2 regions of the Paenibacillus sp. O199 genome follow, and region 1 is predicted to be linked to the other one. Evidence: riboswitches for the same ligand, from Rfam matches in the RefSeq annotation. Region 1 holds a riboswitch; the other holds the start of a gene.
The links. A riboswitch is a leader RNA that binds a small molecule or an ion and turns the genes downstream of it on or off. The one in region 1 is predicted to bind glycine.
Positions count from the first base shown of each region.

Region 2: linked by a shared signal. The riboswitch ahead of sdaAB (L-serine ammonia-lyase, iron-sulfur-dependent subunit beta) and the one ahead of gcvT (glycine cleavage system aminomethyltransferase GcvT) in region 1 are both predicted to bind glycine.

Region 1 covers NZ_LGRP01000019.1:66,418-69,808, reverse strand. The annotation lists gene A6049_RS23005 (PTS mannitol transporter subunit IIBC) at 1-37, opposite strand, end outside; gene gcvH (glycine cleavage system protein GcvH) at 601-990, opposite strand; glycine riboswitch at 1,338-1,460, shown strand; glycine riboswitch at 1,464-1,564, shown strand; gene gcvT (glycine cleavage system aminomethyltransferase GcvT) at 1,762-2,898, shown strand; gene gcvPA (aminomethyl-transferring glycine dehydrogenase subunit GcvPA) at 2,895-3,391, shown strand, end outside.
Region 2 covers NZ_LGRP01000013.1:36,453-39,843, forward strand. The annotation lists gene sdaAA (L-serine ammonia-lyase, iron-sulfur-dependent, subunit alpha) at 1-707, opposite strand, end outside; gene sdaAB (L-serine ammonia-lyase, iron-sulfur-dependent subunit beta) at 697-1,386, opposite strand; glycine riboswitch at 1,498-1,639, opposite strand; glycine riboswitch at 1,644-1,767, opposite strand; gene A6049_RS19215 (MFS transporter) at 2,107-3,384, opposite strand.

The sequences.
Region 1 (3,391 bases):
CTCCGCTTTTTTCGGACTTTGCGTCCACTGAACTCATATTGAAAACCTCCTCAACATATTAAACCTTAATTCCACTGAATTTTGACAACGATGATCCAGACGAACAAAGGTACAAATCTTCAATAAATCTTAATTTACAACCATATCGTAAATGAAAACGGTATCTTCTACAACGAAATGAAAACCTACTTCCGTCATGAACGTTGATGACAAGATTTAAATTTAAAGGATTGTCCCATGTTTGAACCTTGTATATGGAATGGAACCTGTTATTCCCTTTCATGTATCATACCCACGAAATGCCCCATTTTAATGACATATGAAATTGTAAATTTATTCTATTTGAACGAGCTGTTTCTATCTCAATTAGAAATAATGATGAAACACGTTAATTGATATTCATTCCATCCCATTCGTCTGTTAACAACGAAAAAAGCGCAATTACCTCACCCTGTCCCAGGTGAGGCAATTGCGCCTAAGTATTCTCCGAATGAGCTGTATCACCATCCGGATCTTTAATTAATCGATTCATTTTATTACGTTAAAGGACTTTTCCATCAAGCTGAAACTCCGTATCTAGCGGAAATTTGTACCTTAATATTATTCCGTATGTTTACGATACGCATCCGCGTTCATCAATGTGGAAAGTGCTGCTGTGAGGTCGCCCTCAACACGAATCTCGATCATCCAGCCTTCCTCATATGGGGAGTTGTTAACCAGCTCCGGGGAATCCTGCAATGCATCATTCACAGCAATAATCGTTCCACTGACAGGAGAAAACAAATCCGAGACGGTTTTGACGGATTCAATCGTTCCAATGCCGTCTTCCGCTTTTACATCCGATTCAAGGTCAGGCAATTCCACAAACACAATGTCACCCAGCTGATGCTGCGCGAACTCGGTAATGCCAATACGTACGGTATCCTCCCCTACGGTCTGCACCCATTCGTGCTCTTCACTGTACAGGAAATCACTTTTCAATTCGCTCATCGATATCCGCCTCGCTTTTCATTAATGAGTGCATGCGTTTCTTTGACCTTAACCTTTTTCCCAGAACATAGCGTATGATATTTTCGATTCAAATGTCAAGATACCTTACAATTTATTTGATTTTCTTCTATATATGCCTGTAACTCAAATGGACCCTTCCTACATATAATGGTGAATATTAGAAAAGTAAGCGCACTCTTTATAAATAGACGTACATTATAATGTTAATTAAAAATTTCATTCGGATTTTTTGTTCATATCTATGATATCGTTCTTGACATCAATAGACGATTCAGGCTTTAATGAGAGTAGTAAATGTGTTTAATTGGTCTATGCAATACCCGCGGATGAATGTAAAGGGAGAGATTACCCTTGACACCCGAATCAGGGTGTACATGCGGTAACGCCGAAGGAGTAAGCCACCGACAAGCGGAGGTGAATCTCTCAGGCAAAAGGACTTTTACGGGACGCAACTCTGGAGAGCATCTAATCGCCCTGTATGGGCGTTATGATCACCCAAGGGGAAACCTGCTGCATCATGCGGCGGGGTAACTCTCAGGTACCAAGGACAGAGCCTAAGAATACAGCGTGCTTCTGGCATGCCGATTCTTTGGCCTGTCCTTTTCCTTTTTCCCAAAAAAACGAAAACAGGTTATAGAGCGGCGCTGCCTATAGCGTCCTTACCTTACTTTTATAATAAAATATGATGCCAGATTCATTGATCCACGGTTATACACTCGGCCGGTTGACGGCCCATGACGAGGTGATTGGATGTCCGATTTGCTTAGAACCCCACTCTTTCCACTCTATCAGCAATATGAAGGCGTACGATGCATTGATTTTGGTGGCTGGGAGCTCCCGGTACAATTCAGTGGAATTCAGAAAGAGCATGAAGCGGTGCGAGAACGTGCCGGATTATTTGATGTATCTCACATGGGTGAATTCACCGTACAAGGTGAACACGCAGAAGCTTTTTTACAGCACATGACCACTAATGATGTAACAACACTCGTTCCCGGTCAGGCCCAATACACGTTAATGTGTTATCCGGATGGCGGCGTGGTCGATGATCTGCTGATCTATAAACTGAAAGACCAGCATTATATGCTGGTGGTTAACGCCTCCAACATCGACAAGGACTGGGCATGGCTGCAACAGCACATGACGCCAGGCGTAACGATGACCAATGATTCGGATCAAACGGCGCTGCTTGCTCTGCAAGGTCCGCTGGCAGTGGATATTCTCAGAGCGGTGACAGACACCGATGTGTCTTCGATTGAGCCTTTCCGCTTTGTGGAAAATGCGAAGGTATGTGGCGTTTCATTGCTGTTATCCCGCACCGGATATACGGGTGAAGATGGCTTTGAGCTCTACGTTCCCGCGGAACAAGCTGCTGAGGTCTGGAACGGATTGATGCAAGCGGGAGAAGGTCACGGACTCGTTCCGACAGGACTGGGTGCCAGGGATACGCTGCGCTTTGAAGCCAAGCTGCCCCTGTATGGACAGGAATTGTCCGCAACCATCTCACCGCTGGAGGCTGGCGTAAGTATGTTTGTGAAGCTAAATGCAGGACCGTTTATCGGACATGAAGCCTTGTTGCAGCAAAAAAATGATGGGCCTGCCCGCAAGCTGGTCGGCATCGAAGTGCTGGAGCGCGGCATCCCTCGTCCTCATTATCCCATTTACGCCGAAGGCGTACAGATTGGTGAAGTAACCACAGGCACCCAGTCGCCTACGTTAAAACGTAATCTGGGGCTGGCCTTGATTGACAGCAAATATGCTGCACTGGGTACCCCGCTGGAGATTGAGATTCGTGGCAAGAAACTGAAAGCCGAGGTCGTGAAGACCCCTTTTCATAAACGGATACGTGCGCCAAAGACACCTACTCAAGGAGCTGATCAAGCATGAGCAAGCATCGCTACATCCCCATGACCGAGCAGGATCAGAGTGCCATGTTGGCAACCATCGGCGTGGAAACGATTGAGGATCTGTTCCATGACATTCCACAGGAGATTCGCTATCAGGGCGAACTGCCTGTTTCCTCCAAACTGGATGAATACGCACTGACACGTCATATGTCGAAGCAAGCGGCAGCGAATGCCAACTTCGAGACACACGCCAGTTTCCTGGGTGCAGGCATTTATGATCACCACGTTCCCTCCGTCATTAATCATGTCATCTCCCGTTCCGAGTTCTATACAGCCTATACACCTTATCAACCCGAGATCAGCCAAGGAGAATTGCAGGCGATTTTCGAGTTTCAATCCTACATCTGTGAGTTGACAGGCATGGCTGTAGCCAATGCCAGCATGTACGATGGTGCAACTGCATTTGCGGAAGCAGGCAATCTGGCCGCAGCGGCAACCCGCCGCAAACAACTGATTGTGTCACGTACCGTGCA
Region 2 (3,391 bases), on a different contig from region 1:
GCCGCAGCCAACGCAGTTACGGCACCCAGTCCGTTACGCACAATGCACGGAATTTCCACGAGGCCTGCGACGGGATCGCAGATAAGGCCTAGTGTATTTTTTAACGCGAGGCCAACCGCATGAACCACTTGCTCAGGCGTCCCTCCACGCAGCTCCACCATGGCTCCAGCGGCCATACCGATTGCAGAACCCACTTCAGCCTGACAGCCACCCTCGGCACCGGAGATAAATGAATTGTTGGCAATCACATAACCAATCGCTCCCGCACAGAACAGACCGTTCACCAGATGCTCGTCACTCCAGCCAAAACGCTCTTGGGAGCTGATAAACACACCCGGAATGATGCCGCAAGAACCGGCTGTCGGTGTCGCTACGATCCGGCCCATGGAGGCATTCACTTCCGATACACAAAGGGCATACGCCATGGCCAGTGCAGAAGCATCTCCAGAACAAGTCTCACCTTTACGAATGTACTCAGCCATTTTTTTGCCGTCTCCGCCAGTCAAACCGCTGCGTGATGTCGTATCTTCTGTCAGCCCTTTGTGTACAGCTTCCTTCATCACCTGATAGTAATCCGACATCTGCTGTACAACATCCGCTTCCGGGATATTCGTCTCCTGAACCTGCTCTTCGATCATCAGCTCGGCAATGGTTTTGGATTCTGCTGTACAGATGGTATTCAGTTCATGTAGATGTTTAAACCGCATCAGGCTCGACCCCTCTCTTTAAATCAATCACGCGAATGTCCAGCATATGATCCAGTGACCGCAGACGGTTCAGCATCTCAGGATTCGGCACACCATCCATCTCCATCGCTGTTAATGCTTCACCATCCCGGGCTTTCCGATCCACTTGCATGTACCCGATGTTCACCCCGGACGAACTGATGGTCGAGGTTACGGAAGCGAGCACCCCTGCTTTGTCCGAATGGCGCAGTACAAGTGTGGGGAACTCTCCGCTGATCTGTACACGAAAATCATTCAATGCATGCACTGATACACTACCACCGCCGATGGAAGCACCGATTAGTGAGCATTGGCGGGCTCCATGCCACAGTTCAATTTTGACCGTATTCGGGTGAGGAGCAGGCAGGCCGCTTGTGAAAAACTCTACCTCCATACCCGCTTCCTCTGCATATTGTTCTGCATCCGGTATACGTGGATCATCAGTCACATAATCAAGCAGGCCACCGATCAACGCAAGATCTGTACCATGCCCCTGATACGTATCGGCGAACGAGCCATACAGTGTTAATCGAGCACGTTCAGGCGTGCATCCCAGCCACTGACGGGCAATTCGCCCCAATCTTGCCGCTCCAGCCGTATGTGAACTTGATGGACCTGTCATGGACGGACCAATAATTGAAAAAACGTCTTTAAAACGCATCGCAAACCCTCCATTTATAATCGTCATTTTCATCCAGACACACACCCATAATGTTCCTTTATTACTGAATGATGACATGAGAAAAGGACAGAAGAAGGCCCTAGGCCCTCTCTCTGTCCTCGATACCTGAGAGTTTCATGATAAGCAGCGCGGCGGATCGATGCATTCCTGTATTCACAGGTGATGTCACCCTGCACACCGTGCTGCTTGACCATATACCCCTTGGGTGGCGCATATCGCGCACTCTCCAGAGTTGCGTCCAACGATGGTACATTTACCTGAGAGATTAACCGCTGCGCCGGGTGCGTAGCAGCTTGCTCCTTCGGTGCCCGACAGCTGCCATTTTACTCGACATGCCCAGGTCTCTCCCGCTCGCTATCATTCGCTGTATGGAACCATTCTGATCTTGTACCAGAACGATAATTGAAGTTTTTAATACTTTCTCATTAAGATTAATCGACCGGAAGATCAGTGTCAACAAACTTAACGATTTCTTTGCGAATATTTGCTTTTTACCATTTTATACACAAGATAACCGAATAAACTGTAAACTTTCATCACATGAATGTGTTAATGCGTTTCATCTCGAAAGCGTATACATTTTTTTTATTTTCTATTAGTGACTATCAGTGTTTAATACTATTTATGTTATGTTCCACAGAACGGTTCGGGTATTCAGGCAACCTTTATTCTGTACTAGAATTGCCGTATTTCTGCCTGTCACCCCACCATCGCCTTGGGCTTCGATGGTTCATCGTAATACCTGCTTCGGGAAGGAAGCATACTCGTCACCCACAATCCCAACGCAGCCAGCAGCATAACCCCGGATACAACTGTATATACCATACGAAGTGACAACTGCTCGGCCACTACGCCTGCAATCAAAATGGAAGCCACCTGTAACATACTTAACACTAGTCCAAGTACACTGCTCATTCGCCCCATCAGATCGATAGGGATATTATTTTGATAAAAGGTAACCAGGCCCGTATTCGCCAGTGCGGAGCACAGACCGAGCAGAATAAAGGCAACCGCCGCCAGCTCAAACGAGAATGAACGGGAGAACAGAAAATAACCCAGCGCGACCAGAAGTACACCGCCACCCATCATGTGACGGATCGGCAAATGTTTGGCGAACATCCAAACCAGCATGGAACCTGCCAAATAACCGATTCCGGTGATACTCATTAATGCTCCGTACTGTGATTCAGGCAGGTTCATCACCTGACGGATAAATACCACTTCCTGGGCATCCAGCGACATGCCGACCACCAGAATAATCTGGAACAGGGCATATATACCGACCACGTAGCCCGACTTTCGGCTGAAGCTCAGTACAGCTCTCCAATCCTGGGCAATCATCCGAGGTGTCAGTCTGCTTCCCGTCCCTATATTCTGTTCTCCAATGCCCAGTTTGGGAAGAAACATTAGAATCAACGCAGAAGCAGCAAAGGAAACCGCATTGGCATAAATGGCTGCCGCCGGAGATAAATAAATTAGCATCACTCCTGCAACTGCTGGGCCGGTAATGAATGCCCCTGAGCTGATCAGGGCTTGTAGGGAATTGAAGCGCTTACGCCGTTCAGCAGGTACCAATCGGGTAATGTATACCTGAGAGGAAGGGACAAATATAGATGAAGACATGCTGATCAGAAACATCACTGCGTACATCATCCATAGGCTGGACATCAGTGGGAGCGCCGCCACCAACAATGCCCGTAGCATATCAGCACCAATCATCAGCTGTCGCTGATCATAACGATCAATCAGGCTGCCTGACCAAAACTTAGTGCACACCGAAGCAATCGGCGAGATAATCCACAACCCTGCGACTGCCGCTGGAGACTGTGTCATATTCAATACCATCAGGTTAATCGCCACAATATATATGAAATCACCTAGATTGGATATGCCCACTCCGCTAAGCAGCAATCCGGCATGCTTCCAGCCACCAGACTGCCCCTTCGATGCAACTCTCTTTGCACGAATGTTCTTCATAGCGCTA